Regions from separate parts of the Nonomuraea sp. NPDC049504 genome, predicted to be linked through region 2. Evidence: riboswitches for the same ligand, from Rfam matches in the RefSeq annotation. Region 2 holds a riboswitch; each other region holds the start of a gene.
The links. A riboswitch is a leader RNA that binds a small molecule or an ion and turns the genes downstream of it on or off. The one in region 2 is predicted to bind cyclic di-AMP.
Positions count from the first base shown of each region.

Region 1 (7,531 bases), on a different contig from region 2:
GTGACCTGGATGACGTGTTCATCGACGAGGTAGGCGTAACTTGCCCAGCGTGGTTGACCTGGCTCACCGGCACGGAGCGGATCCATACGGGATCCGCTGATGTGCCACTTGAGACAGTAGAGTCGATCTCCAGATCGAGCACCGGCGCGTATGCCGCGCTTGATGACCTCCTCCACCTGGGTCAGCAAGGGATCGTTCGAGCGCTCGACGGTGGCGAGAAGCCAGGTGGCGGAGTCTGGAGGTTCGATGATGCCGCGATCGGCGGTCTCATAGGTCACCTCGAACCGGGTCTCGAACCGCTTCCAGATCTCGTCGTGCTCGGGGTCGGACAGGAGTTGCTTCGTGGCACGGTCAGTGGCCGGCTCACCTGCGGGCGCCCATCGGTAGGTGCTCACCTGGGCGATCTCATGAAAGCCCGTGGTGACGTAAGCGGGCACCAGCGAGTCGGGCGCTTCGGCTACGAGATATCGCGGCGTACGGGGCCGGAACACGCGTAGACCACGCCATTCGGCCCATGCGGCCGCGGCTTGGAGTAGTTCGCGGCGGGGGCCGGTGATGCCTCCGATGGCTGCGAAGTCGGTGCCGCCCACGCGTTCGATCCAGAGCGCGTCCAGGATTCGCCCGTCGTACTCCAGCACCAGGATCTCCATCTCCAATCCCGTCCCGCGGGCCATTCCGTCGGCCTCCATCTCCGAGAGCGGCCGTCGTTGATCGGGTGCGGCCGCGGCCCTACGGGAGAGTCGCTCACGTTCTCCGGAGAGAGGGTGCCGTACCTGCATGCCCGGCCGAAGGAGTTCGAGCGACGGGACGTCCGCGATGTCAGCCACGAGAACGGTGCGCTCCGGCCCGGGGATGAAACCCGCGGCCCGCAGCGATTCGCCGAGTAGCGGAGAGTCGTGAGCGTAGACCTTCCACTCGATTGGCTCGTGGCGCGCGGCGAAGAGGTCCTGCTGTCGACGGATCAACTCCGCCAGGTCGTCGCTGGCTGGACCGGTGTGGTCGACGGTCCCGTGGGTGCCATAGTGGGTGCGCACCAGCGGCCCGTCCCGCTCGACGACGGCTCCCCATGGCAGGTCCTGCGGAACCAGGCCTCGTAACTGGCTTTCAAAGACAGACAGCAGCATCTCAGGCGCTTCGGCCACGTCATCCACCTCTACTCAGTCCTGATCAACTCATATGCCGCTCACGCATGAGGGCCGCCTCCTCGAATGATCGAGGTTGAATCCTGCAGGAACCAAGGCACATATGTCCACGAGCTGGGGTAATTCAGACCCTTAGCTCTCGACGGCCTGGCTGTACACGACAGGAGCCGGTGCCGGTTCTTGACCCCTCGCGGCCTGCTCCGGTCAGGCCCCGTGAGCAGGCCGTCCACGCGATCGACGAGCATGCAACTAAAGCACGCCGGAGCATCACCGATGCCGGTGTGCCGACCACGGTCGCGCCGACCACAGATCGCACAGGACACCTCGGCCGCCCGGAACCACGAAGGGTGGGGCCAGCTCGCCGCGGTCGGAACAGACTACTTGGCCTGGGTGCGCGGGTAGCAGGACCCGTTTCACCCTGAGTACCACCTCGCACCAGATGCGACATGCTCGCATCTGATGCGAGATCCGTCTGGCGAACCTCGAAGTCAGCAGGCAGACGGCCGTGCACAACAACCTCGATGAAGGTCACCCGGGCAGGACGATGACCAGCTCAAATGCCTTCTTCAAATGCGCGAATAGCCCATCAGATGCTATTCGTCCCTCTTTCAGTTCATCGAGATGTGCACGTGGTCGTAGTGGTTCTCGGTGATGCTGCCGCGGTCGGACATCGTGCGCCAGCCGCTGCCGGAGTTGATGCGCTGCTTCCAGATCACGTACTTCACGCCGAGCTTGTCCTTGTTCTGCAGCGCCCACTCCGCGAGGCGGTCGCCGAGCGCGTTGTTGGCGGCCGTGGGCATGCTGCCGCCGGTGCTCATCATGAAGTCGCAGGCCCGGCCGAGCGGGTGCTCGCCGCTGGAGCCCCCGCGGAAGCAGCCGACCGTGAACGGCAGCGCGAAGTTCTTCTCCACCTGGGCTTTCATCAGCCGCGTACGCGGGGTGATGTTGTCGGTGCCGCCGGGCAGCTCGGGCGCCCAGGTGCCGTTGGACTTGCGGCCCGTGGCGACCGGCACCAGGTCCTGCAGCTTCTTCTCGATGTCCTTGATGACGTCCTCGGCCTCGCCGCGCTGGCCGGCGACCGTGGCGGCGTCCGACTTGATCTTGGCCGTCAGTGCGGCGGCCTCCTCGCTGGCCTTCTTGCGCTCGTCGCGGGCCTTGGCCACGCTCTGCACGACGGCCTGCTGCTCGGCGGTGAGCTGTTCGAGCAGGGCCGCGCTGCCGCCGTTGCTGGGCAGCATGAAGCCGGGCAGCGACGGGTCGATGTTCTGGTAGCGCAGGCGGGCGATCTCGGCGACCCGCTGCTCGGCCGCGGCCAGCGTCTGCTCGGCGGCGGCCAGCTTGGCCTGCGCGTTCCTGGCGGCCTCCTGCGCCTCGGCCAGCTCGACCCGCTTGAGATTGTACTTCTCGATGAGCTTGTCGACCTTGTTGTTGAGCTGCTTGAGCTGGGCGCGGAGCTCGGACTCGGTCGGTTTGGGCGCGGCCGCCGCGACGTTCGCCGGGAGGATGGCGAGGGCGGCGGCGGTGACGAGACCGATGGCAAGTTTCGCGGGGGACGAAGCCGCCACGTAGGAGTTCCTCTCCCTCTGCCGGCCGGGTTAGCTGACGGGTTCGGGCATGGAGCTCCCTACCGCTGTCGCGGATTCACCCCAAGGTGCGGATTGGGTCCCCGGCTCCCGGGCGACGCGCCCGGGATTAGGCGGGCGGTCGGCCGGGTTACGGCCGCCGCATATGGGGATATTAGTGGTAGATCACGAGTCATGCGACCTTAAGTAGAAATCTATTAGTGATCTATCTGTGACCGGAGCATACGCGCCGCTTCCTCCGGCCGTACGTCGTTCACGAACGCCCCCATCGCCGACTCCGAGCCGGCCAAATACTTGAGCTTGTTCGGCGCCCGCCGGATGCTGAACAGCTCCAGGTGCAGGTACGCCAGCTCCCTCCCCGTACGCACCGGCGCCTGGTGCCAGGCCGAGATGTACGGCATCACGACCCCGAACAGCCCGTCGAACGCCCGCAGCACCGAGGTGTAGAGCGGCGCGAACGCGGCCCGCTCCGCCTCCGTCAGCGCCGCCAGGTCGGGCACCTGCCGGTGCGGATAGATGTGCACCTCGAACGGCCAGCGCGCCGCGGCGGGCACGAAGGCCGTCCACAGCTCGTTCGCGGCCACCACCCGCGTGCCCGCGGCCCGCTCGGCGGCCAGCACGTCGGCGAACAGGTTGCCCTTGTACCGCTGCGCCGCACCGAGCTGCAGCTTCGTCCTGGGCGTGACGTACGGGTAGGCGTAGATCTGGCCGTGCGGGTGGGCGATGGTGATGCCGATCTCCTCGCCCTGGTTCTCGAAGCAGAAGACCTGCTCGACGCCCTCGATGGCGGACAGCTCGGCCGTGCGGTCGGCCCACGCCTCCATGACCAGCTCCACCTGGGCGTCGGAGAGCCGGGAGAAGGAGGAGTCGTGGTCGGAGGTGAAGCACACCACCTCACACCGCCCCACTCCCGGCCGGACCTCACTCAGCCCGCCCACATCCTCATAAGTCCCAAAATTTCCGGAAAAAGAGGGGAAGCGGTTCTCGAACACGACCACGTCGTAGTCGTACGACGGGATCTCCGTCGACCGCTCGTCGGTCGACGGGCACAACGGGCACTCGGCCGTGCCGCCCGTGGGCAGGAACGTCCGCGTCTGCCGATGCCCCGCGATCGCGATCCACTCCTCGGTCAGCGGGTCGTAGCGCAGCTCGGAGGCCGGCGGCCGGGGCTCGAGCGGCCGGCGGTCGATCGCGCTCCTGTCGGCGTCGTCGCGCCGGTCGAAGTAGATCAGCTCCCGTCCGTCGGCGAGATGGGTGATGGTGCGCTTCACGAGCCCTCCGCGATGATCAGTTCGCCGGCCCGTTCGGCCAGCTCAGTGCGTGCTTCCTCGGGCAGGCCCGCGTCGCTGACGACCACGTCGGCCTCGCTCAGCTCCGCGATCGTGCTGATGCCCACGGTGTTCCACTTCGTGTGGTCGGCGGGGACGACCAGCCGGGTCGCCGCCGCCACCAGCTCCCTGTCGGTCTCCGACTCCAGCAGGTTGGGCGTGGTGAACCCGGCCCGCACGCTCATTCCGTGCACGCCGAGGAAGAGCGTGTCGACGTGCAGGCGGCGGATCGCGGCCACCGCGACCGGCCCCACCAGCGCGTCGGACGGCGTGCGCACGCCACCGGTCAGCACGACCGTGCGGTCGGCACGCGGGTTGCGGTGGAAGACCTCGGCGACCGGGATCGAGTTGGTGATCACGGTCAGCTCGGGCACGCCGATGAGGTGGTGCGCCAGCGCCCACGTGGTGGTGCCCGCCGACAGCGCGACGGCCGTGCCGGGGCGGACGAGCGTGGCCGCCTGCCGGGCGATGGCCTCTTTCTCCTGCTGCTGGCGGGCCGACTTGGCGGTGAAGCCGGGCTCCTCGGTCGAGCCGGGGCCCAGGGCGGTCGCGCCGCCGTGCACCTTCTCCAGCAGGCCGCGCTCGGCCAGCACCTCAAGGTCGCGCCTGATGGTCATGTCGGAGACGCCGAGCTCGCGTACGAGGTCGGCCACCCGTACGCCGCCGTTGCTGCGGACGCGTTCGAGGATCGCCTGCTGGCGCTGCTGTGCGAGCACACCCGCTCCTTCCAACACATTCCACCAAATTATTACATGGATTTGTTGGGGAATGTTAGTTCGTGCGGAACGCTTGCGCTGGTCAGCGTGCCGGGAGACGTTGAAGGTCCAACGGGTGCCGATCAAGCGGTGCCGATCACGTGGAGGCGAGCTCATGGCCAGACGCGCACGTAAGGGCAGGGCACGAAAGAAGAAGAAGGCCAACCACGGCAAGCGCCCCACCGCGCGATGACCTGCGCGATGACCCGCGCGATGACCTGCGGGGTGGCCGCCCGCGCGGCCACCCGGCGGCCTATCCGGGCAGTTCTGTGAGCGCCAGGTCGATGCGCTCCTGCGGCAGCGAGTAGTCCTCCAGCTCATCGGCCAGGTAGCGGTCGTAGGCCGCCAGGTCGAAGTGGCCGTGACCGCACAGCGCCGTCAGGATCACCTTCTCCTCGCCGCTCTCCTTGCAGCGCAGCGCCTCGGCGATGGTCTCCGCCAGCGCGTGCGTGGGCTCGGGCGCCGGCAGGATGCCCTCGGTGCGCGCGAACCGTACGCCTGCCGCGAAACACTCCCGCTGCGACCGGGTCACCGCCTCGAACAGGCCCAGCTCGTACATGTGCGACAGCAGCGGCGACATGCCGTGATAGCGCAGGCCGCCCGCGTGGATCGGGTCCGGCACGAACGAGTGGCCCAGCGTGTGCATCTTCAGCAGCGGCGTGAACCCGGCCGTGTCGCCGAAGTCGTAGGCGTACGCGCCGCGCGTGAACGACGGGCAGGCCGCCGGCTCGACCGCCCTGAACTCCGTCGCCAGCCGCCCAGCCAGCTTCTCCCGCAGGAACGGGAACGACAGGCCGGCGAAGTTCGAGCCGCCGCCGGTGCAGCCGATCACCAGGTCCGGCATCTCGGGCAGTTGCGCGAGCGCCTCCTCGCCGATCACCGTCTGGTGCATCAGCACGTGGTTGAGCACCGAGCCGAGCGCGTAGCGGGCGTCGGGGTTCGCGCCGGCCACCTCCACCGCCTCGCTGATCGCGATGCCCAGGCTGCCGGGCGAGTCGGGGTCGTCGGCCAGCACCTTGCTGCCCGCCCCGGTCACGGGGGAGGGGCTCGCGTGCACGGTCGCGCCGTAGACCTGCATGAGCGAGCGCCGGTACGGTTTCTGGTCGTACGACGCCCGGACCATCCAGATCCGGCACTCCAGATCGAACTGGGAGCACGCGAACGCCAGCGCAGAACCCCACTGCCCCGCGCCAGTCTCCGTGGTGAGCAGCCGCACCCCCTCGCGCGCGTTGTAGTACGCCTGCGGCACCGCCGTGTTCGGCTTGTGCGAGCCCGCCGGGGAGACGCCCTCGTACTTGTAGTAGATCCTGGCCGGCGTGCCCAGCACCTTCTCCAGCCGGCGCGCCCGCATCAGCGGAGTGGGCCGCCACAGCCGGTAGACGTCCAGCACCTCCTGCGGGATCGGCACGAACCGCTCGCCGCTCACCTCCTGCCCGATCAGCTCCATCGGGAAGAGCGGCGCGAGATCGTCGGGGCCCACGGGCTGCCGCGTGCCGGGATGCAGCGGCGGCGGAGGCGGTGCGGGCAGGTCAGGGACGATGTTGTACCAGTTGCTGGGGATCATCGCCTCAGTGTGCGCCGCCGCGTCCGCGCGTACCAGTACCGTCGGGCACCAGCACGGCGAGGCGTGCCGGATGATCCGAACGCACCACCACGTCTGCTCTGCGCTGCGGGTCGGCCTCGCGCTCGTACCGCTCGTACGCGGGCAGCTTCCACCGCTCGTCCTCCGGGGTGCCGCGTTCGAGCGCGCCCCGCGACAGCCACAGGTGCACGCTCACCTCGAACGCCAGCCCGCGCCCCAGCAGCAGCGTCCCGTCGACCAGCGCCACCCCGCCGGGCGGCAGCTCCTCGTACGCCGCCCGGTAGGCCCGGTCGATGGAGCTGTCCCACAGCGCGGGCAGCACCCGGCCGGTCTCGCTCGCGTCCAGAACCTCCCTGCGCAGGGCCTTCACGTCCAGCCAGTCGTCGTAGAAGGCGTCGGGGTCGGTCCTGCCGTACTCCAGCCGCAGCGACGCCGGCCGCAGGAAGTCGCCGGCCGACACCCGCACCACCGGCCGTCCGCGCAGCCGCAGCGGCGCGACCAGCTCGTCGGCCAGCTCGTCGGGCCGCGCCGCCGGCGCCCCGTCGACGGCCACCCGGACGTACTCGGTGGCCGGACGGCCGGAGATCAGCTCGGCCAGCTCCTCGACGAGAGCCTCACGGGAGATCGGTCGCGCACGCATCGCCTCCACCTTACGAGCCCGCGCTTTCATGACGCCGCCGGCCACTTCACCGCAATCGAGCAAGGGCGCGGACATGAGGAAGGCCAGGCACCCCGGATGGGGCTGACCTGGCCTTTTCGCCGTGGAGAGCGGACGACGGGAATCGAACCCGCGTAGCTAGTTTGGAAGACTAGGGCTCTACCATTGAGCTACGTCCGCGCGAACCGGTCGAACTCTGGTCTAGACTTCATCCGGTCGTCAGGGCGTAAGCGTACCGGAGTCCCGGAGCGTATGCGCACTCGGCGAGACGGGGCGTGGCGCAGCTTGGCAGCGCGCTTGCTTTGGGAGCAAGAAGTCGCAGGTTCAAATCCTGTCGCCCCGACCAGCTCAAAGGCCCCTCCCGTTCCGGGCGGGGCCTCTTTGTGCTTGAGGAGCACAACAGGCCTTTGAGCAGAACGGTGGAGGAAGGTGCACCCCATCGGGTAGCTGGCGCGATTCTCCCCAGGCGCCGATGTTCCTAGC
Region 1 covers NZ_JBFAPT010000030.1:109,087-116,617, forward strand. The annotation lists gene AB0K28_RS41795 (DUF2716 domain-containing protein) at 1-1,151, opposite strand, end outside; gene AB0K28_RS41800 (hypothetical protein) at 1,751-2,707, opposite strand; cyclic di-AMP (ydaO/yuaA leader) riboswitch at 2,713-2,851, opposite strand; gene galT (galactose-1-phosphate uridylyltransferase) at 2,923-3,996, opposite strand; gene AB0K28_RS41810 (DeoR/GlpR family DNA-binding transcription regulator) at 3,993-4,769, opposite strand; gene AB0K28_RS41815 (TrpB-like pyridoxal phosphate-dependent enzyme) at 5,062-6,372, opposite strand; gene AB0K28_RS41820 (uridine kinase) at 6,377-7,030, opposite strand; tRNA gene AB0K28_RS41825 (tRNA-Gly) at 7,158-7,228, opposite strand; tRNA gene AB0K28_RS41830 (tRNA-Pro) at 7,318-7,394, shown strand.
Region 1: another riboswitch for cyclic di-AMP. It lies ahead of AB0K28_RS41800 (hypothetical protein); the one in region 2 lies ahead of AB0K28_RS16130 (hypothetical protein).

Region 2 (7,531 bases):
GCGACGGCCGCCTGCTGCCCGTACGGGATCGGTCGGTGGCGGCGGTCACCACGATCTGGCTGCTGCACCTGCTCGACGACGCCCGCCCGGTGATCGCCGAGGCCGCCCGCGTCCTCCGCCCCGGCGGCGTGTACGTCACCACCGTCGACAAACGCGCCGCCCATGACGCGAGCATGCCCGTCGACCGGCGGCCCGCCGACGGGGCCGCCACGGTGATCGAGGCGGCGGCCCGGCACGGGCTGCGGCCGTGTGGTGAGACCCGCTTCACCGGCCACGGCCAGAGCACGTCCGAAGCCCCCGACCCGATCTTCCGCCTCCTGGCCTTCACCGCCTGACAACGAGTGGCCGAGGCGGATGACGTCCACGACGGGGGAGAGCGGCAGGTCGCGGGGCAGGTGCCCGCCGAGGACGGTGACGCCGAGCGAGCACGGCCCCTCGCACGACGTGGACCAGGGTGGTGACCAGGCCGCGGCCGGCGTCATGGCCGCCGGGCGCGGCTGGATCAGGTGACGGGACGCCTGAGGTCGGCGAGGGTGTCGTCGGCCCACTGGAGGCCGGTGCGGGCCATGGCGAGGCCGAGGGTGTGGGCGTGGTGGCCGAACTCGCCGGGCCGCAACGACTCCAGTTTCTCCAGCCGCGCCACGTAGCGGGCCCTGATGCGCTCGAGCACGGCGACGGCCTGGTCGCGGTCCACCAGGTGCAGCAGGAACGCCTGGAGCGCGACCTCGCTGCGCACGGTCATCGCGGCGTCGTGCTCCTCCATCCACCCGCCCAGCTCGCGGCGGCCATCGGGCGTGATGCGGTAGATCTTGCGGCCCCTCGCGCCCTCCGACTCGACCTCCACGAGCCCGTCGGCGGTCATCTTCACCAGCTCGGGATAGATCTGCGTGTGCCCGGCCTGCCAGACGTGGTTGAGCGATTGGTCGAACGTCTTGGCCAGGTCGTAGCCGCTGGCCGGGCCCACGGCCGAGAGCAGCCCGAGCAGCGCGATCCGTAGGGACATGGTGGCCAGCATATCGAAGACTTGACATGTCAGAAGTTACATATCACTCTTCACCTGTGAGAGCTGACAAAAAGGGTGGCGTCGTCGTCCTGCTCGCCGTGCTCGGCGGCATGTTCCTGGCGATGCTCGACCAGACGATCGTGGGCACCGCGCTGCCGCGCATCGTGGCGGAGCTGGGCGGCGGCCCGCTCTACACGTGGGCGGTGACCGCCTACCTGCTGACCTCCACGGTCACCGTGCCGCTCTACGGGCGGCTGTCCGACCAGCACGGCAGGAAGCCGCTGCTGCTGATCGGCATGGCGGTGTTCCTCATCGGCTCGGCGCTGTCCGGGGCGGCGCAGGACATGACGCAGCTCATCGCCTTCCGCGCCCTCCAGGGGCTCGGCGCGGGCGCGCTGCTGCCGCTGTCGATCGCGCTGGTCATGGAGATGTTCCCGCCCGGCTCGGGCGGGGCCCGCGTGCAGGGGGCGCTCGGGGGCGTGATGGGGCTGTCGTTCCTGGCGGGGCCGTTCCTGGGCGGGCTGTTCACCGACCACGCGAGCTGGCGCTGGGCGTTCTACGTGAACGTGCCGATCGGCCTCGTGCTGATCGCGATCATCGTGCTGCGGCTGCCGCGCCGGCCCGGCACCGGCGGCGGCAGGCCCGACTACGCCGGCATCGCGGTATTCACCGTGGCCGTCACGTCCCTGCTGCTCGGCCTGACCGAGAAGGGGCTCGACGGTCACACCTGGACCGACGTGGCCGTGGCGGGGCCGATCCTGCTGGCGCTGGTGCTGCTGGCCGTCTTCGTGGCGGTCGAGCGGCGCGCGGCCAGCCCGATCATGCCGATGGAGCTGTTCGCCAACCGGTCGTACACGCTGGTCAACCTCACCTCGTTCGTCACGGCCTTCTGCATGTACGCGGGTGTCGTCTTCCTGCCCCGCTACTTCCAGGAGGCGCTGGGCGTGGCCGCCACCGAGTCGGGGCTGCGGATCTACCCGCTGACGCTGGGCATGGTCGCCGGCAGCGTGCTCATGGGCGCGCTGATGTCGCGGACCGGGCGGTACAAGCCGTGGCTGCTCGTCTCGCCGTTCCTGCTGGTCGCGGGCGCGCTGCTCTGCCTCAACCTGGCGGTGGACAGCCCCGGCCTCGCGGTCGCGCTGTGGATGCTGCCGCTGGGGCTCGGCATGGGGCCGATGCTGTCCGGGCTGACGGTGGCCGCGCAGCAGTCGGTGGAGCCGCGCCACCTCGGCGTCGCCTCGGCGAACCTGGCCTTCTTCCGGCAGATCGGCGGCTCGGTGGCGCTGGCCGTCGGCGGCACGCTCTACACGGCGGAGTTCGCCGCGAGCGTACCCGGGGCGGGTGCCGCAGCCGCGCACGCCTCCGCAGCCGCGCTGGTCGTGCCGTCGCTCGGGGTGGCGGGCGCGGTGATCGCCCTGGTCGCGCTGGTGGCGCTGCCCGACAGGCGGCTCGCGGACCCGGCAGAGCCGGCGGACCGGCCGCCGCGGCGGCCTGAAGACACGGTGGAGGCCGGTTTCGCGTCATGAGCGGGGGCGTGCGAAGCTTTGAGTGTCCCCAACACCATGGAGGTCCTCATGGCGGATACACCGGAGCCGGAAGTCAGCGAAACTCCCGAGGACGAGATGAAGCGCAAGTTCCGCGAAGCGCTGGAGCGCAAGCGCAGCCAGCAGGCGGGCTCGGGCGCGGGTGGCAGGGGCGTCGACCCATCGAAGATTCACGGGGCGCACGGTCCGGCTGCCAATAAGAGATCGTTCAGGCGCAAGAGCGGCGGCTGAGGACTGAATCCTCAGGGGGCACGGCATGCCGTGCCCCCTTTTTGTATGCATTCCCGCTGAAGGTAGATCTTTGTCCGATTCGTGGTGAAACGTTTGCGGGTGTCCGATCCCGTCGTTAGAGTGTTCGCCATTACCAGCCGGTGACCTAGTCCTTACCCAAGACGGACGACCGGCTGGCGCCGAATCCCGAACCATTCGGGAACCGGGGAACCACCCGCATTCGGGGTGAATCCGGCCCGCGCGGCCGGTAGGGCAACTCCACCGCCCGAACCCGTCAGCTAACCCGGTAGGCGTGATGGAGAGGATCACGTATTACATGTTCCAGCGCGTCGTACCCCCAGACCGCTCTTTGACGGCCGCCCGCTGAGCGGCCCCCTTCCCCAGGCTCGTCATTTGCGCTCCGCGTAGCGCCGCGGGGTCCCCCGCCCCGCCGCGCCCCCATCCCCTCGCGCCCGAGCGCAACTCCCCCGTCCCCTCGTGAAGGGTTTGCTGCTTCATGTCTGCTCGTTTCAGCCTGCGTTCCCTCGCCACGCTGACCGCCTGCTGCGTCGGCATGCTGACCTGCGCCAGTACGGCCGCGCACGCCGACACCCCCGACAAAGACAGGAAGATCCTGCTCAAGGGCTCGACCACGGCCTCGTACTTCTGGGACGACGCCTCCGGCCGGGCCGGTGACACCGGGCTGCCGGCCAGCGGCAAGCCCATGCAGAAGGGTCTGGCGGCCAGCCCGAGCTGGCCGCTGATGACCGAGGGTTACGTGGTCTACAAGGGCAAGAAGGCGCCCTTCTTCGTCGGTGACCGCGGGCCGGGCGAGCCCTCCAACCGCGGCATCATGCTCGATCTCGACGCCAAGACGTTCGCCGAGCTGACCGGCGGCAGGTTCAACTCCAGCACGCTCGGTGTGGACGGCGTCGGCGGCCAGGGCCACATCGAGGTCGAGTACGTCATCACCAAGTGGGGCGACGGCGTGGGCAAGAAGAACCACCCGGTCCCGTTCTCGACCGGCGCCTGGTCCAGGCGTGACAGGAACCCGGCGCCCCCGCCCGCCGACCAGGAGCAGGACTCCCAGGCCGGTGGCATCGCCGTACCGGCCGCCCGCTGACGGCTTTACGCCACGTGTACCAGAATGACATTCTGGCCTGCGTGACGACCCGTGTAGCCGCAAACGGCATTGAGATCGCCTATGACAGCTTCGGCGCACCCACAGGGCGGCCGCTCCTCCTGATCATGGGGCTCGGCGCCCAGCTCATCCAGTGGGACGAAGGGTTCTGCCGGCTCCTCGCGGAGCAGGGACACCACGTCGTACGGTTCGACAACCGCGACGCGGGACTGTCCACGCACATCCACGACGCGGGCGTCCCCCAGCCGGGGGCGCCCGCGCCGTATTCGCTGACGGACATGGCCGCCGACACCGCCGCGTTCATGGACGCCATCGGCTGGCCGTCCGCGCACGTCGTGGGCGCCTCGATGGGCGGCATGATCGCCCAGACATTGGCCATCGAGCACCCCGAGCGGGTGCTGACCCTGACCTCCATCATGTCCACGCCGGGACCCGACGTCGCCCCGCCCACCCCCGAGGCGATGACCGCGCTCATGACGCCGCCGCCGGCCGACCGCGCCGGCGTGCTCGACCAGTCGGTGGTGACCTGGTCGACGATCGGCTCACCGGGCTACGAGCTGGACGAGGAGGCCATCAGGGAACGGGCCGGCCTGGCCTACGACCGCTGCTTCGATCCGGCGGGCACGGCCCGGCAGTTCGCGGCGATCAGGGCGTCGGGCGACCGTACGCAGGCGCTGGCCGGCGTCCGCGCCTCCACGCTGGTGATCCACGGCGAGGCCGACCCGCTGATCCCGGCGGCCGGCGGCCGGGCGACGGCGGAGGCGGTGCCGGGGGCGCGGCTGGTGACGTATCCGGGGATGGGGCATGACCTGCCGAAGGCGCTGTGGCCCGACATCGTCGCCGAGATCACCAAGCTGACCGCGTCCTGAACCCTCCGGCTCTGGTCGGCCCGCTGGGGCCGATCAGAGCCGCGCGTGCTTCTCGCGGCAGCGCATGATCTCGTGGACGTTGTCCTCCGCCCACTCGGCCACCACCGAGATCGGCCCGTGCAGCGAGCGCCCGAGGCCGGTCAGCGTGTACTCGACCCGCGGCGGCACCTCCGCGAACACCTCGCGCGTCAGCAGCCCGTCCTGCTCCATCGCCCGCAACGTCTGGGTCAGCACCTTGGGTGTGACCCCGCCGATCCGCGCCCTGAGCTGGGTGAACCGCATCGGCCCCCCGATGAGGCAGAGCAGCACGAGGGCCGACCACTTGTCGCCGATCCGGTCGAGGACCACCCGGGTCGGGCAGTCGGGATCGAAGACGTCGCCAGTATCCATGAGGTACTTATAGCACGATGAAGTAACCAGTACCCGATGGATACTCTTGGCCGTATGAAGATCCTTGTCTTTGGCGCGACCGGCATGGTCGGGCAGCGCATCGCCGCCGAGCTCCGTGACCGCGGCCACGAGGTGACCGGCGTCAGCCGCAGCGGCGGCCCCGTCAAGGGCGACGTCCGCGACACCGCCACCCTGGCCCCCGGCCACGACGCCGTCGTCTCCGCCATCGCCCCGCCGCGCGACGGCACCGAGCCCGAGCCGCCGTTCATCGAGGCCAACACGGCGCTCATCGACGGCCTGCGCGCGGCAGGGGTGCGCCGGCTGATCGTGGTCGGCGGCGCCGGCAGCCTCCAGGTGGCCCCCGGTCAGGACCTCGTGGACACGCCCGAGTTCCCCGAGCTCTACAAGAAGGAGGCGCTGGCCGGGCGGGCCCTGCTGCGCTTCTACCGCGAGGTCGACGACCTCGACTGGACGTTCGTCTCCCCGGCGGCGGAGATCGCGCCGGGGGAGCGCACCGGCGTGTTCAGGGTGGGCGGCGACACCCTGCTCAGCGACGAGCAGGGCCGCAGCTTCATCAGCGCAGAGGACTACGCGGTCGCGATCGCCGACGAGCTGGAGAAGAACGCCAACGTGCGCAAGCGCATCTGCGTGGCCTACTGATCGGGCCTACTGATCGGGCTCACTGATCAGCGTCCTTCGGTAGCAGCGCCCGCTCGTCGGGCTTGTGCACGAGGATGTTGTCCACGTACGAATCCACCGCCTTGGCCAGCCCGACATCGGCGCCGGCCTGCTCCGACAGGTACCACCGGTGGTCGAGGATCTCGTGGAAGAGCTGCGCGGGCTCCAGCTTGCCGCGCAGCTCGGCCGGGATCGCCTCGACCGTCGGCTGGAACACCTCGGCCAGCCACCGGTGCGCCACGATGGCCTCGTCCTCGTGGCGCAGGCCCTTGGCCACCCGGAAGCCGTCGAGGTCGTTGAGCAGCCGCCTGGCCTGGTTCTCCTCGACGTCGAGGCCGGTCAGCCTGAGCAGCCGCCGCTGGTGGTGCCCGGCGTCCACGACCTTGGGACGCACGATGAGCCGGCCTGTGCCGACCTTGCGCCGCACCATCATCTCGGCGACGTCGAAGCCCAGCAGGTTGAGCCGCCTGATGCGCTGCTCCACGCGGTGCCAGTCGACCTCCTCGATGATCTCGCTCTCGTTGATCTCGTTCCAGAGGCGGTGGTAGCGGGCCACGATGTCCTCGGCGGTCTCCATGGGGTCGATCGACGGGTGCAGCAGCCCGCCGGCCTCCAGGTCGAGCATCTCGCCGAAGATGTTGGTGTGCGCGGTGTCGATGTCGCCGAGCCGCTGACCCTCGCTGATCATCGGGTGCATCTCGCCGGTCTCGGCGTCCACCAGGTACGCCGCGAACGCGCCCGCGTCCCGCCTGAACAGCGTGTTCGACAGCGAGCAGTCACCCCAGTAGAAGCCGTTGAGATGCAGCCGCACCAACAGCACGGCCAGCGCGTCGAGCAGGCGGGTGAGCGTGTCGGGGCGCAGGGTGCCCGACATGACCGCGCGGTAGGGCAGCGAGAACTGCAGGTGGCGGGTGATGAGCGCGGCGTCGAGGCCGTCCTCACGGCCGGTGACGTACGCGACGGGTTCGACGGCGGGCGCGTCCAGCCTGGCCAGGTCCCACAGCAGCTGGTACTCCCGCTTGGCGTACCGCTCGCTGATCTCCTTGATCGCGTACACCTTGCCGGAGAGCCGGGCGAAGCGGACCACGTGCCGCGAGATGCCGCGCGGCAGATCGACCAGATGGTGCTGCGGCCAGTCCTGCAGCGGGACTTCCCAGGGGAGGCGGATCAGGTCAGGGTCACCTAGCGCGCCAGTGATCTGGAGGGGCATTTGCTCAGGATATGGTGCATCGGTGGACGAGTTTCTCAAGTGGTACTTCTCCGACCATCCGATCGTCGCCGCCACGCTGGGAGCCGACGGCTACGATCACACACTCGGCGACTGGACCGCTGACGCCTGGCACAACCGCGAGCGCGAGCAGGTCCGCTGGCTCGAACGCCTCTCGGCCCGAGAAGCCTCCACCCTGGACGACGCGATCGACAGGGACCTCGTCCTGTCGCAGCTCAGAGGCGCCATCGCGGAGGCCGCCTGGCCCGAGTGGCGCCGCGACCCGAGCGTCTACCTCGGCACGATCTTCACCTCCATGTACGCCCCCTTCCAGCACCGGCTCAAGCCCGAGCCCGAGCTGGTGAGCGCCGCGCTGTCGCGGCTGGCCGAGGTGCCCGGCGTGCTCGCCGCCTGCCGCGCCAACCTCGACCCCGACCTGGCCGCCCCGCTGCTGGTCAAGCGGGGGCTCGGGCAGGCGCGTACCGGCCG
Region 2 covers NZ_JBFAPT010000007.1:180,562-188,092, forward strand. The annotation lists gene AB0K28_RS16105 (class I SAM-dependent methyltransferase) at 1-335, shown strand, start outside; gene AB0K28_RS16110 (hypothetical protein) at 355-510, shown strand; gene AB0K28_RS16115 (PadR family transcriptional regulator) at 503-1,003, opposite strand; gene AB0K28_RS16120 (MDR family MFS transporter) at 1,060-2,529, shown strand; gene AB0K28_RS16125 (DUF5302 domain-containing protein) at 2,578-2,778, shown strand; cyclic di-AMP (ydaO/yuaA leader) riboswitch at 2,946-3,086, shown strand; partial or broken gene AB0K28_RS16130 (hypothetical protein) at 3,332-3,757, shown strand; gene AB0K28_RS16135 (alpha/beta hydrolase) at 3,922-4,767, shown strand; gene AB0K28_RS16140 (helix-turn-helix domain-containing protein) at 4,801-5,157, opposite strand; gene AB0K28_RS16145 (NAD(P)-dependent oxidoreductase) at 5,212-5,817, shown strand; gene AB0K28_RS16150 (DUF4032 domain-containing protein) at 5,837-7,045, opposite strand; gene AB0K28_RS16155 (DUF885 domain-containing protein) at 7,068-7,531, shown strand, end outside.

Region 3 (7,531 bases), on a different contig from region 2:
GCGGCAAGCTCTGCTTCGCCACCCTCCGCGACGGAGGCGGCGACCTGCAGGTGATGATCTCCCTCGACAAGGTGGGCGAGGAGTCGCTGGCGAGCTGGAAGCGCGACGTCGACCTCGGTGACCACGTCGGCGTGAGCGGCGAGGTCATCACCTCGCGGCGCGGCGAGCTGTCCATCCTGGCCGACAGCTGGCAGATCACCGCCAAGTGCCTGCGCCCGCTGCCGGAGAAGCACATCGGCCTCACCGACCCCGAGGCGCGGGTGCGCCAGCGCTACGTCGACCTCATCGTCAACGACGAGGCCAGGAAGATGGCCCGGGTCCGCAGCGCCACCGTGCGCGCGGTGCGCGACTTCTGGCACGAAGAGGGCTACCTCGAGGTCGAGACGCCGATGCTGCAGCCGATCCACGGCGGCGCGGCGGCCAGGCCGTTCAAGACCCACATCAACGCCTACGACATGGAGCTCTACCTTCGCATCGCGATCGAGCTCTATCTCAAGCGGCTCGTGGTGGGCGGCATCGAGAAGGTCTTCGAGATCAACCGGAACTTCCGCAACGAAGGCGCCGACTCGACCCACAACCCCGAGTTCACGATGCTCGAGGCCTACGGCACCTACCTCGACTACAACGACATGGCCGACCTGACCCAGCGCATGTACCAGAAGGCCGTGGTGGCCGCACTCGACACCACGGTGGTCGTGCACGACGGGCAGGAGATCGACCTCGGCATCGCCGAGTGGCCGCGCATCACGCTCTACGGCGCGGTCTCGCAGGCCGTGGGCGAGGAGATCACCACCTCCACCACCCTTGAGGAGCTGCGCAAGCTGGCCGACCGCCGCGAGGTCCACTGGGACCCGAAGTGGGGCTCGGGCAAGCTCGTGCAGGAGCTGTTCGAGGCGCTGGTCGAGCACACGCTGGTGCAGCCGACGTTCGTCATGGACTATCCGCTGGAGACCTCGCCGCTGACCCGCCAGCACCGCGACAACCCGCTGCTGACCGAGAAGTGGGACCTCATCGGGTTCGGCACCGAGCTCGGCACCGCCTACTCCGAGCTGATCGACCCGATCGAGCAGCGGCGCCGGCTGGTCGAGCAGTCGCTACTGGCCGCCGGCGGCGACCTCGAGGCCATGCAGCTCGACGAGGACTTCCTGCAGGCGCTCGAATACGCCATGCCGCCGACCGGGGGCATGGGCGCCGGCATCGACCGGATGATCATGGCCTTCACCGGCAAGAACATCCGCGAGACCATTCTGTTCCCGCTGGTCAAGCCCAGCCACTGAGTCCAGCCACTGAGCCCAGCCACTGAGCACATGTGCGGCGGCGCTGCCCTGAGGGCGGCGCCGCCGTTTCGCGTGCGCGGTCAGGGCACTTCTGGACGCCTGCGCCGAACCGCATTCTGGTCGGCCCGCTTTCCGACATTTGATCGTCTGTAAGCACCTGGTCAAGTTCGCAGGCCCGCAGGCGGGTCGGGCGCGCAGGTGCGGGCGGCTCCGCCGCGTGGCCAGGGGCGGCCGTCGCGAGCCGTCGCGAGCCGGCCCGCGACGAGGCCGCGCCGCCCTGGAACACCTCGCCGACCGGCCGTTCCGTCGTGCTGCCCGTACGTCGGCCGGGCGGCTTCTCATGGGTGCGATGAGAAAGATCGAAAGGCGTTCAGCGCCGATTTTCGCGTTGTGTGGGCTGCTTAATCGGCGGCGTTCTGTAGTGCTTTATCGCCAGGGCGTCACATATTTCGGATCATGTCAATAGTGCTGGTCAAGCCACACGGTTGTCATGCTTGACGACCTTTCCAGAATGCGTTTACGGTCTGCGAGGAGCAACCTGGGTCCGGTCGAGAGGCCCACGTTCTGCTGTTGGGGGGGAGGGCTCCCGATGGAAGTGCTCACTGAAGGTGTTGAACTCAGCCATGCGGACCTCGCATTGCTGTCGGAGCTGGCGAAAGGGGTCACGGTCGACCGGGTGGGGAGACGGCTGGACATCAGCGGCCGTACCGTACGCCGGAGACTGCGGGGCATCTGCGACCGCATCGGCGTCGCCACGGCGATCGAGGCCGTGGCCTGGGCTGCCCGCCGCCAGCTGATCTGATCACCGGCGACGGGCTCGTGTGGGGCGGGCCCTGCGGGCCCCTGTAGGGCCTTCTGCGGACCTCGCAGGGCGGCTCCTATCGGGGCGGGCTCGGTTGGGGCGGCTCCAGTCGGGGCGGGCTCGATCGGGGGCGGCTCCAGTCGGGGCGGCTCAGTCGGCGATGCGCACCGCGCCGGCGAAGGGCCGCCGCTCGATCGAGGCGATGCGGACGACGTCGCCGGTCCGCGGGGCGTGCACCATCATGCCGCCGCCGAGGTAGATGCCCACGTGGTGCAGGTCGCTGTAGAAGAACACGAGGTCGCCTGGGCGCAGCTCGGAGCGGTCGATGTGGCGGCCCGCCGTCCACTGGCTGCCGGTGTAGTGCGGCAGCGAGATGCCGACCTGCTGGTACGCGGCCATGACGAGGCCGCTGCAGTCGTAGGAGCTGGGGCCTTCTGCGCCCCACACGTACGGCTTGAGCTGCTGCGTGAGCGCCCACCTGGCGGCCTGGGCGGCCTTGCCGCTGCCCACGATGGGCAGGTTGACGCGCTGGGCCCGGGTGCCGGGCCGGCCCGCCTCGCCGAGCGCCCGCCTGAAGAGGTTGCTCTCGACCTTGGTGACCAGCTTGGTGATCTTGTCGCGCTTGCCGTCGAGGTCGGAGATGAGCTTCTCGACCTCCTTGATGCGGGTCGCGGCGCCCGCCTTGGCCCGCTCGGCGGCCTCCCTGGCCTTGGTGACCTGGTTGACGGCCTCGCCCTGCTGCTGCTGCAGCACGTACGTGGTGGCGGCGCGGTCGAGGAACTCGTCGGGGTCGTCGGAGGTGGCGAAGGCGAGGGCGCGGCTGAGGCCGCCGGTGATGTAGGCGTTCTCGGCCAGTGCGGCGGCCTTGGCGCGCTTGGCGGCGAGGTCGGCCTCGCTGGTGGCCAGCGTCTTCTTCGCGGCGTCAGCGGCCCGCTTGGCGCTCTTGAGCTTCTCCCGCTGGCTGTTGTACTCCTCGGCCAGCGTCTCGATCTCGGTGTGCATCTTCTCGACCTGCTTGGCGAGGTCTTGGAGCGAGGGCTTGGGGTCGGCGGACGCCGAGCCGACGGGGGCGGCGACCAAAAAGGTGGCCAGTGTGACACTTATTACACCGAGCAGACGCGACCGCCGGGAGGCACGTTGCGGAGGGCGGGCGTGCTTGCCCGCGATCGTCCTCTCACGCCTGCGCGTGCGCTTCACCAACCAGCTCCTCTCGTCGACGCCTGCCGGGTTAGCTGACGGGTTCGGGCCGGAGCAGCCCTACCGGACGTTGCGGATTCACCCCGATGGTGGCGCTGGGGGGCGTCACCGGCGGTTCCCCGGCTCCTCCTCGCGGAGGATTAGGCGTGTCGCCCGCGCGCGACACGCGGGGAACATCGTCGCTGGACACTAATGCACTCCGGGTTCGTGCTCAACCAGAACTGCCGACTCTGTAGAGGTTTCACAACCGAAGAGTCACAAGGTGATCTCGTGCCTGGCCGTACGAAACGCAACTTATGACGGATTTGCCGCTCGATCTGGTGACTCGCGGGCCTGCTCAGAGCTCGTGCTCGGATGAGCACGAGTTGTAACAGCATGGGCCGAGACGTGGGAGTTAGGGCCGAGCCGTAATGACATCTGTACCCTGGAGGGCCATGGAGCAGGTGGCCGAACTGACAACAGCTGAGACCGCGGTGGTGGTCCGGCGCGCCCGCACGCCCGATGTGCGGGACATCAGGAGGCTTGTGGACACCTACGCGGGGGCGGGCTCGGGCTCGCGGCTCCTGAAGAAGGCCACCGTCACCCTGTACGAGGACGTACAGGAGTTCTGGGTGGCCGAACGGGGCGGGCAGGTCGTCGGTTGCGGTGCGCTCCACGTGCTCTGGGAGGACCTCGCCGAGGTCCGTACCGTGGCCGTGGACCCGCAGTGCCGTGGCATGGGCGTCGGCCATCGGATCGTCTCGGCGCTGATACAGCAGGCGAATGATCTAGGTCTGCGGCGTGTATTCTGTCTGACTTTTGAGGTCGACTTCTTCGCAAGACTGGGCTTTCGCCAGATTCAGGGCACGCCGGTCTCACCCGAGGTGTACGCCGAACTGCTGGCCTCGTACGACGAGGGTGTCGCGGAGTTCCTCGACCTGGAACACGTCAAACCGAACACCCTGGGCAACACCCGCATGCTGCTGCATCTGACATCGGGTGACGCGGACCTTGACCAGATGGAAAGGTGATTGTTGATACCTATGTCGATACGTTGGGCAGCACAGGCATGTGTCCTGACACGTGCCACATGCGCACTCGAAGCGAGGTGACACGGTGAGCACCGGACAGCCGCCGTATCCACAGGACGAATCCGGCGAGAACTCTGCACCCGGCACCCCTTACGGGCAGCAGAACGCGGGCCGCCACCCCGGCGAGCCCGACCCGGACGTCACTGTGGTCGGCTACCGGGCGGACGATGCCTACGGGCAGCAGCCCCAGTACGGACAGCAACAACAACAGTACGGCTATGGCCAGCAGCAACCCCAGTACGGCCAGCAGCCGCCCTCATACGGCCAGCAACCCCAGTACGGCCAGCAAGGCTACGGCCAGCAGCAGCAGTCGCAGCCCGGTTACGGCCAGCAGGGCTACCCCCAGCAGGGCTACGACCCCCAGCAGCAGCAGCAGGGCTACGACCCTCAGCAACAGCAGGGCTACGACCCCCAGCAACAGCAGGGCTACGGCCAGCAGCAGCAGTCCCAGCCGGGCTATGGCCAGCAGCCCCAGTACGGACAGCAGCCCCCGTCGCAGCCCGGCTACGGGCAGCAGCAGGGTTATGACCCCCAGCAGGGCTATGGCCAGCAGCAGCAGGGTTACGGGCAGCAGCCGCCGTCCCAGCCCGGCTATGGCCAGCAGCAGGGCTACGGCCAGCAGCAGGGCTACGGCCAGCAGCCCCCGTCCGGCCAGCAGGGCTACGGTCAGCAGCAGCAGTCCCAGCCGGGCTACGGCCAGCAGGGCTACGACGCCCAGCAGGCCTACGGGCAGCAGCAGGGTTACGGCCAGCAGCAGCAGTCGCAGCCCGGTTACGGGCAGCAGGCCTACGGCCAGCAGGGCTACGACCCCCAGCAGCAGTACGGCCAGCAGCCCGGCTACGGGCAGCCCCAGCCGTACGGCCAGGGCGGCTACGGCCAGCAGCCCGGCTACGGGCAGCCCTACGGCCAGCCGGTCGGCGTCCAGCCGCCCGGTGCGCCCGCGCCGCTCGCCGAGTGGTGGCAGCGCCTGCTCGCCAGGCTCCTCGACGGCGTCATCTTCGGCATCGTCATGTACGTGGTGCAGCTCCTGCTGGCGCCGCTGTACCCCTCCTACAGCTCGATCACGGGCCTCACGAGCGGGCTGACCTTCGGGATCCTGTACTACGTGGTCGTCTCGATCGTCGTCACCATCGTCTATCTGCTCTACGACTTCCTGCTGACGAAGATGAAGGGCCAGACCGTCGGCAAGATGGCGCTGGGCATCAAGGTCGTCCAGGTCGGCGGGCAGCTGCAGCCCGACGGCGTGCCGACCGACGTCGCACTCAAGCGCGCCCTGCTGACGGTGGGCGGCTACATCTTCTACTGGGTGCCGATCCTGGGCCCCATGATCGCGGGGCTCATCTACGCGCTCAACGGCGCGTCGCAGCTCTGGGACAAGCCGCTGCACCAGACGTTCGGCGACAAGTTCGGCAAGACCGTGGTCGTCAAGGTCAGGTAGCCCTTCAGGGCGACACAAGGGCCGGCTCTGCGCCGGCCCTTGTGTTATGTCCGGGTCCCCCGGTGAAAATGGTCAGAGTCCCCGTGCGCCGCGAACACGTGAGGTGGGAGATATGGCCGGGACACCACCAGGACCGCAGGCCCGCCCCGCTGAATGGTGGGAACGCCTGGCCGCCCGCTTCATTGAAGCGCTCGTCTTCGGGGTCTTCTATTACATTCTGTTCATTGCGCTGTGGGGCTTCTTGCGGACTGTCGGGATGTCGGAGGTGTTCGGTGGCCGGCTGCCCGGGGTGATCGGATGGGCGGTGGCCGGGTTCGCTTATGCCGGTTACGACTGGTGGGCTCATTCACGGCGCGGGCGCACGTTCGGTAAGGCGATCATGCGGATTCGCCTGGCGCCGGACGACCGGCCGCCCCGTACGCTGCTGAAACGGTCGCTGGTCTATCCGGCGCCGCTGATGCTCATGGGCATTCCGGTGGTCAATCTGGTGGCCGGAATGCTGCTCTTCGGCGTGGGGCTGCTCATCCTCATGGACAAGCCGCTGGAGCGGGGGCCGCACGACAGGGTGGCGGGAACGCGGGTGGTAAAAGATCTTCGGTGAGACCGGCGTACCTGGGGCGATGTCTTTTCGTAAAATTTTCGGTTGATCCGGTAAGGAGCCTGGAGAGACTGGCATTAGGCTATGGGGCGTCCGGGTTGCCGGATGATGGCGCCCCTGCGACACGCAGGGCATCTGTGTGCCGCTATGGTCGGGTACGGGTGGTCATCGCCCGCGCGTCATGAGGAGCCGGGCTCCCGTGGCGGCGCGCCGAGCGCTTTAAGCGCCCCCGAAACCCCGCTAGCCGTGGAGGCGAAGGACGAATGGAAGCCCTAACGGACGTATTGTCAGCGCTCATCCCCCCTCTGGTGGTGGCCGGCGCCTTCATCTTTGGCGTAGTGAAGTTGGTCCGCTCCGAGGCTCTGGGGGGCCGCCGAAACCGCGAGGATCAGCCCGAGCGGCAGAACTGATCGGCTAGTCAGCCGAATCCCCGTAGCGCTGAATTGTCTCCACGCCTTTCCGGGTATATGTTTGGGCAGGCGAATGAAACAATGCTCCGCGAAAGGATTGCGTACATGGCCAAGCAGATCCAGGAGATTCTCATCGATGACCTCGATGGGGGCGAGGCCAATGAGACGGTCAGCTTCGCTATTGACGGCTCCTCCTATGAGATTGACCTCAGCGACCTTAACGCGAAGAAGCTGAGGGACGCTCTCACGCCTTTCGTGCAGCACGCGCGCAGGGCGGGCGCCGTATCCACGCGTCGCCGCGGTCGCGGCGGCAGCCGTGCGATGAGCCGGGAGAAGAGCTCGGAGATCCGTCAGTGGGCCAAGGCCCACGGCCTGCCCGTCAGCGAGCGCGGCCGCATCGCCTCCACCGTCGTGGAGAAGTACGAGGCCGCTCACTGACAAGCCCGTCACTCGACCATGCGCTTATGATGTTCGCCTTGGACCCCGGCGGCCGCCATAAGCGCATGATCGTTTCCCCGGCGTCCCGCGAATCCGGACTCCGGTGGAGGATGATCTCCTAAGGCGCCCAAATGTGGGCGTTTTGGGCGCGCGCGTTCACTGGCCATCCCCGGCGCCGGTTTCCGGCGGTTTCCGGCCGGGGCCGCGTTATGCGGGCGAGCGCGCGCCGAAAGCCGTGTGGGGCGGCCGAGCCCATTCAGGAGTACGCTCCGTGTACGCCGGGCCGGCCGCCCCCATTGCC
Region 3 covers NZ_JBFAPT010000004.1:287,617-295,147, reverse strand. The annotation lists gene lysX (bifunctional lysylphosphatidylglycerol synthetase/lysine--tRNA ligase LysX) at 1-1,277, shown strand, start outside; gene AB0K28_RS10405 (LuxR C-terminal-related transcriptional regulator) at 1,867-2,079, shown strand; gene AB0K28_RS10400 (C40 family peptidase) at 2,230-3,159, opposite strand; cyclic di-AMP (ydaO/yuaA leader) riboswitch at 3,282-3,433, opposite strand; gene AB0K28_RS10395 (amino-acid N-acetyltransferase) at 3,711-4,286, shown strand; gene AB0K28_RS10390 (RDD family protein) at 4,372-5,784, shown strand; gene AB0K28_RS10385 (RDD family protein) at 5,897-6,385, shown strand; gene AB0K28_RS10380 (Lsr2 family protein) at 6,898-7,230, shown strand.
Region 3: another riboswitch for cyclic di-AMP. It lies ahead of AB0K28_RS10400 (C40 family peptidase); the one in region 2 lies ahead of AB0K28_RS16130 (hypothetical protein).

Region 4 (7,531 bases), on a different contig from region 2:
CTCGACGTCGAGGTGCGCGGCGAGATCGCCGCCCAGGACGTGCGGGTGATCGAGCTGGCCGCGCTCAAGGGCGTCTTCGCCGACGTGGTCGAGGAGCAGGTCACCTACGTCAACGCGCCGCTGCTGGCCAAGGACCGCGGCATCGCGGTCGAGCTGGTCACCAGCTCCGAGAGCCCCGACTGGCGCAACCTGGTGACCGTGCGCGGCGTGCTGGCCGACGGCCGCACGGTCTCGGTGTCGGGCACGCTGTCCGGGCCGCGCCAGATCACCAAGATCGTCGAGGTCAACGGCTTCGAGATGGAGATCGAGCCGACGGCCCACCTGTGCTTCTACACCTACACCGACCGCCCCGGCGTCGTCGGCGTGGTCGGCCGGCTGCTCGGCGAGCACGGCATCAACATCGCCTCGATGCAGGTGGCCCGTGACGTCAAGGGCGGCAAGGCGCTCATCGCGCTGACCGTCGACTCGGCGATCCCGGCCGAGGTGGTCGAGCAGATCGGCGCCGAGATCGGCGCCGAGAGCGGCCGCTCGGTCGACCTGGAGGACTGACCCTCTGACCTGCGCAGGGCCGTCACCCGTTCGGGTGGCGGCCCTTTTGCGTCTCAGGATGCGAGATAGTAGGACATCCAAGCACTGTCCTCGGGTACTGTAGCCGGTGATGCGCCAGGTTCTCGTACTCATTACCTGCCGCGGCGGGGCCTGTTAGGGCAGGTCGACGACCCGCCGCGGTGCGCGGCGTATACGTCGGCCGTCAAGTCCCTTCGTCCGGTCCGTGACCCGGACCACGAGATTCAGGCCCGGTCGGGCTCGCGACCGGAGTCCGGCTTCCCCCCTTTCTCAGGAACACGTCCGCGAAGCGAGATGAGCCACATGTACGAGATGTATGCCTACAACCGTGCCGAGGACCAAGAGGACGAGGCGGCCGAGGCCGTCCAGATGGCCCTCGACCGGCGTGACAACGGCGGAGCCCCCCAGAGCAGGTGAGCCCAGAACGGCCCCGCGCTCGTTCGCACGGGGCCGCTCGTCCGGGTGGTGCAAGGTCAGAGGGTCGCGGTCAGCATCGACGGAGCGGGGTCATCGCGCCGTTTCTGCAGCTCGCGCCACTGACGGACGCCCTCGCGGTCGGGCCTGACCGCTCCGACGAACGCCTGCCGGCGCCAGTCGGAGAGCTTCTCCTCCTTCACCACGTCGCCCGAGTGCGGCGCGTGCACCATGTAGCCGGGCTTGGAGATCATGCCCACGTGACCGAGTCCGCTGAAGAAGACCAGGTCACCGGGCTTGAGATGGTTCCAGCTGATTTTCCGGGAGAACGCGTTGTACTGCTCGGCGGCGGTGCGCGGCAGGTGGATCCCCGCCTTCTGGTACGCCCTGAGCATGAGCCCGGAGCAGTCGTACCCGCTGCGGCTCGTGCCGCCCCACACGTACGGGATGCCGCGCTGGTGCATCGCGAACCTGAGGGCGGTCTTCCAGGCCGGCTTGGGCGCGCGCTGCTGCTGGATGCGCTTGACCTCGGGGCCGGTCAGAGTGATCGAGCCGGCCGCGTTCGTACCGGAGCCGGATTTCGTGCCGGGGCCGGATTTCGTGCCGGGGCCGGATTTCGTGCCGGGGCCGGATTTCGTGCCGGGGCCGGATTTCGTGCCGGGGCCGGATTTCGTGTCGGGGTCGGAGTTCGTGTCGGGGGAGTGACGGCTTTCACCGGGGCCGGCGGGCGTCGGCGCGGCGGAGGCCGGAGGGGGGCACACGATGAGCCCGGCGGCGACACCCGCCAGGGCGATGGCAATGCGAGACAGGGGTCTGTCCTTCCATGCGGCCGGCCGGGTTAGCTGACGGGCTCGGGCCTGGAAGACAGCCCTACGGCGAAGCCGATTCGCCCCTGGGGGAGAGGTGGGTCCCCGGCTCCACGCACCTGCTGCGTGGATTAGGCCTGACGGACTCTAACGAATCGGTCAAAAGGTCGCAATGCATGCAAAATCGGACGTCCGGAAAATGAGATGATGTGTTCGTCAGTCGAGACGAGCCGGTAAGCTACCGCCCATGGAGTCGCGTAACATCCGCCTGGCTGTCATCCCCGGTGACGGCATCGGCACCGAGGTCGTCGCAGAAGGGCTCAAGGTCCTGGATGCCGTGGGCACCAAGATCGAGCCCACCCACTACGACCTGGGCGCCGCGCGCTATCACCGCACCGGCGAGACGTTGCCCGACTCGGTGCTCCACGAGCTGCGCGGCTACGACGCCATCCTGCTCGGCGCCGTCGGAGACCCCAGCGTGCCGCCCGGCGTCCTGGAGCGCGACCTGCTGCTGCGGCTGCGGTTCGAGTTCGACCACTACGTCAACCTGCGCCCGGTCAAGCTGTTCCCCGGCGTGCGCACCCCGCTGGCCGACACCCCGCCCGAGAAGATCGACATGATCGTCGTCCGCGAGGGCACCGAGGGCCTCTACGCCGGCACCGGCGGCGCCATGCGGCGCGGCACCCCGCACGAGATCGCCACGCAGGAGTCGCTCAACACCGCACACGGCGTCGAGCGCGTGGTCCGCTACGCCTTCGAGAAAGCTCAGTCGCGCCCGCGCAAGAAGCTCACGCTCGTCCACAAGACGAACGTCCTCACCTTCGCGGGCGACCTGTGGCAGCGCACCGTCAACCGGGTCGCCGCCGACTACCCCGAGATCGCCGTCGACTACTCCCACATCGACGCGGCCTCGATGTTCTTCGTCACCCAGCCCGAGCGCTTCGACGTGGTGGTCACCGACAACCTCTTCGGCGACATCATCACCGACCTCGGCGCCGCCATCGCGGGCGGCATCGGCCTGGCCGCCAGCGGCAACATCAACCCCGACGGCGCCGCGCCCAGCATGTTCGAGCCGGTCCACGGCAGCGCGCCCGACATCGCGGGCCAGGGCAAGGCCGACCCGACCGCGACCATCCTCTCCGTCGCCATGCTCCTCGACCACCTCGGCCTGAGCGCCGAGGCGGCCAGGGTGGAGCAGGCCGTCGCCGACGACATCGCGGCGCGCGTCGCGGGGTCCGCCCCGCGCGGCACGCAGCAGATCGGCGACGACATCACCGCGCGAGTATCCGGCTAGGACCGCCTAGCCCGATCACGAGCGCCCGGCGGCCCTGAGGGGACTGCCGGGCGCTTTTTCGTGTCCCTGTACGGAGAAATGGGGGCTATATCCCCCATTGACCCCTTGCCATCCCATATAGCGAGACAATAGGAAGTACGGACTGCCTCCCGGCGCGGCCGCCTCTCGCGGCCGTCGCAGAAACCGCAGACAGCGGGCAGCTTCCGGTAGGTTTCGGTAGATCGCAGAGAGAAGGACCGACGTCATGACCATCGCTCAGAAGCTCAGCTTCGACGTGCAGCTCTCCGACCATGCTCGCACCGCGGCCGAGCGGGAGCAGGTACTGGCGAACCCGGGGTGGGGGCAGGTCTTCACCGACCACATGGTCTCGATCGACTTCACCGAGGGTAAGGGCTGGCACGACGCGCGCCTCGAGGCGTACGGGCCGCTCGTTCTCGACCCGGCCACCGCGGTCTTCCACTACGCCCAGGAGCTGTTCGAGGGGCTGAAGGCGTACCGGCAGGCCAACGGCTCGATCGTGATGTTCCGCCCGTACGCCAACGCCACCCGCTTCAACCGCTCGGCCCAGCGCATGGCGATGCCCGAGCTGCCCGAGGAGACGTTCGTCGAGTCGCTGGACCTGCTCGTCAGCACCGACAAGGAGTGGGTGCCCACCGCCGAGGGGCACAGCCTCTACCTGCGGCCCTTCATGATCGCCACGCAGCCGGCGCTCGGGGTCAACTACCCGTCGAAGACGTACCGGTACATGGTGATCGCCTCCCCGGCGGCCTCCTACTTCACCGGCGGCATCAAGCCCGTCTCCGTCTGGCTGTCCACCGAGTACACGCGGGCCGCGCCCGGCGGCACCGGGTTCGCCAAGTGCGGCGGCAACTACGCCGCGGCCTTCGTCGCGCAGCGGCAGGCCGTCGAGAACGGCTGCGACCAGGTCGTCTGGCTCGACGCGCACGAGCACCGCTACGTCGAGGAGATGGGCGGGATGAACCTGTTCTTCGTCATCGGCGGCAAGCTCGTCACCCCCGCGCTCACCGGCACGCTGCTGCCCGGCATCACCCGCGACTCGATCCTGGAGCTGGCCGGCGACCTCGGCCTGGAGACCGAGGAGCGGCTGGTCAGCGTGGAGGAGTGGCAGGCCGGCTGCGAGAGCGGCGAGCTGACCGAGGTGTTCGCGTGCGGCACCGCGGCCGTGGTGACGCCGGTCGGCACGGTCAAGGGCGCCGACCGCTCATGGACGATCGGCGACGGCACGCCCGGCCCGATCACCATGCGGGTGCGCGAGGAACTGGTCGGCATCCAGTACGGCGCCCGCCCCGACACCCACAACTGGGTCCACAAGATCGCCTGACGCCCGCATCCCAGGGGGCGCGGGGCCGCCTGAGCCCGCCCCGGCCCCCGTGCCCGCTCAGGTGTCGAGGTTGGCCAGGTAGGCGGCGTTGCCGCGCTCGCCGGCCACCGCGCCGGGCGGCACCAGCGCCTCGAGCCGCCGTACCGTCTCCTCGTCGAGGGTGACGTCGGCGGCCGCGGCGTTGGCCCGCGTGTTCTCGGCCCGGCGCGTCCCCGGGATCGGCACGGCGCCGCGGTGCACGAGCCAGGCCAGCGCGAGCTGCGCCACCGGCAGCCCCACCTCGCCGGCCAGGCCCGCCACGGCGTCGGCCAGCTCCACGTTGCGGTCCAGGTTGCCCTCCTGGAAGCGCGGGTTGCCCCGGCGCCAGTCGCCCTCCTCCAGCGACCCCCTGCCCCTGATCGTGCCGCCGAGCAGGCCGCGCCCGAGCGGGCTGTAGGCCACGAACCCGACGCCCAGCTCGTCGCAGGCCGGGCGCACGTCCTGCTCGGGGTAGCGGTGGAACAGCGAGTACTCGGTCTGCAGGGCGGTCACCGGGTGGACCGCGCAGGCCCGCCGCAGCGTCGCCGCCGACACCTCCGACAGGCCGACATACCGGATGTCCCCGGCCTGGACCAGCTCGGCCAGCGCGCCCATCGTCTCCTCGACGGGCGTCGTGGGGTCGAGCCTGTGCAGGTAGTAGAGGTCCACCCGGTCCGTACGCAGGCGGTCGAGGCTGGCCTCCAGAGCCCTGCGGACGTACTCGGGCCGGCCCATGCCCGGCACCAGCCTGCCCTGATCGTCGGAGTTCCCGCCGAACTTCGTGGCCAGCACCACCTCGTCCCTGTGGCCCCGCAGCACCCGCCCGATCAGGGTCTCGCTGTGCCCGGCGCCGTAGATGTCGGCGGTGTCGACGAACGTGACGCCCGCGTCCAGCGCCGCCAGGAGCGCCTGCGTCGCCTCCGGTTCGCTCACGTCGCCGTACACCCTGGGCGCCAGCGTCATCGCGCCGAACCCCAGGGCCGAGACCGTCGGGCCCTCGCGACCCAGTGTCACGTATCGCATGGCTGATCCCCCTTCATCCCCCGCAGACGAACCTGCCCGGCGCGCCGGGGCCGTACGCGCGTGATGGCCGTTGTCCGCGCTTCCGATAGGGTCTGCGCGATCGACAAAGGTGAGAGTGGGCTCATGAAGAAGCGGTTGATGGCGGTCGTGGCGGCCTTCGCGGCGATCACCGTACTCGGGGTGCTGGCGTTCTCCCAGCCCGGCGCGTCGTCCGACGGGGTGCAGCTGAGCAGGCAGGCGGACGGGTCGATGATCCTGGCCGACCTGGGCAGCGACGCTCCGGTGCTCGACGTGTTCGAGGACTTCGACTGTCCGGTGTGCAAGGACATGCACACCAAGGTCGATGCGACGATCCAGCGCCTGGCCAAGGAGGGCAAGGTGAAGGTCGTCTTCCACACCGTCACGATCTTCCGGGACGAGCCCATGCGCTCCAACTCCGTCCGCGCCGCCGCGGCCGCGCGCTGCGTACCGGAGGAGAACTGGCTGGCCTTCAGGGACGCCGTGTACGCCATGCAGCCCGCCCCGCACGGCGTGGCCTCGGGCTTCACGGTCGAGGAGCTGTCGGCGGCGGCCAGGAAGGCCGGCGCGTCGGTGGACGACTGCGTGAAGTCGCAGACGTACGCGGAGGCGCACCTGGCGCAGACGGCCAGGGTCCCGCTGGAGGGCACGCCGACCGTGCTGCTCGACGGCCAGATGCTGGGCGGCGAGGTGTTCGACGCCGCCGCGATCGAGCGCCTGATCACCGGAGGCATCGGCGTCCAGGTGTGACCGCCCCCACCGTGCCGTGTCCCAGGGAGTGAGACCGGTGTGCCAGATGGTGAATCCGTGTGGCAGACTGGGCGGCACCATGTTCTACGGTCTGCTCATTATCGGCAGGCGCGCTGGCTGATACCGGGACACCGCCAGCGCGCAGACCTCTCACGTCCGTGAGGGGTCTTTTTGTTTTCCCGGGTTTTCCCGAGAACGTCCTTCGCAGAGAAGCTTCCGCAGAGAAGAGAGACTCATGGCCGACGACCGCTTCCACGTCTACGACACGACGCTACGCGACGGCGCGCAACAGGAGGGGCTCAACCTCACCGTCGCCGACAAGCTCGCCGTCGCTCGTCACCTGGACGGCCTGGGCGTCGGCTTCATCGAGGGGGGCTGGCCCGGCGCCAACCCCAAGGACACCGAGTTCTTCAGGCTGGCCCGAACAGAGCTCGACCTGAAGCACGCGCAACTCGCCGCGTTCGGCGCGACCCGCCGGGCAGGTGTGCAGGCCGCCGACGACCCCCTGGTGGCCGCCTTGCGCGAATCCGGCGCGCCGGTCGTGACCCTTGTCGCCAAGAGTCACGACCGGCACGTGGAGCTGGCTCTCCGCACGACGCTCCAGGAGAACCTCGCGATGATCCGCGACACGGTCTCCCACCTGCGTGCGGAGGGCCAGCGCGTCTTCCTCGACGCCGAGCACTTCTTCGACGGCTACCGGTCCAACCCGGCGTACGCGCTGGAGGTCGTCAGGACCGCCGCCGAGGCGGGGGCCGACGTCATCGCCCTGTGCGACACCAACGGCGGCATGCTGCCCGACGAGCTGGCCGAGATCGTCCAGGAGGCCGTCCGTACGAGCGCCCGCGTCGGCATCCACTGCCACGACGACACCGGCTGCGCCGTCGCCAACACCCTGGCCGCGGTCAAGGCCGGCGCCACCCATGTGCAGGGCTGCGCCAACGGCTACGGCGAGCGCTCGGGCAACGCCAACCTCTTCACCGTCGTCGCCAACCTCCAGCTCAAGCGCGGCTTCGACCTCGTGCCCGAGCAGTCGCTGGCCGACATGACGCGCATCGCGCACGCGATCACCGAGGTCACCAACGTCACCCCCAACTCCCACGCCCCCTACGTCGGCGCCTCCGCCTTCGCCCACAAGGCCGGCCTGCACGCCAGCGCCATCAAGGTCGACCCCAACCTCTACCAGCACATCGACCCCGCCCAGGTCGGCAACGACATGCGCATGCTCGTCTCCGACATGGCCGGCCGCGCCTCCGTCGAGCTCAAGGGCCGCGAGCTGGGCTACGAGCTGACCCCCGAGCA
Region 4 covers NZ_JBFAPT010000017.1:12,209-19,739, reverse strand. The annotation lists gene serA (phosphoglycerate dehydrogenase) at 1-549, shown strand, start outside; gene AB0K28_RS29500 (NlpC/P60 family protein) at 1,041-1,742, opposite strand; cyclic di-AMP (ydaO/yuaA leader) riboswitch at 1,794-1,935, opposite strand; gene AB0K28_RS29495 (3-isopropylmalate dehydrogenase) at 2,035-3,081, shown strand; gene AB0K28_RS29490 (branched-chain amino acid aminotransferase) at 3,326-4,423, shown strand; gene AB0K28_RS29485 (aldo/keto reductase) at 4,481-5,464, opposite strand; gene AB0K28_RS29480 (thioredoxin domain-containing protein) at 5,588-6,232, shown strand; gene cimA (citramalate synthase) at 6,468-7,531, shown strand, end outside.
Region 4: another riboswitch for cyclic di-AMP. It lies ahead of AB0K28_RS29500 (NlpC/P60 family protein); the one in region 2 lies ahead of AB0K28_RS16130 (hypothetical protein).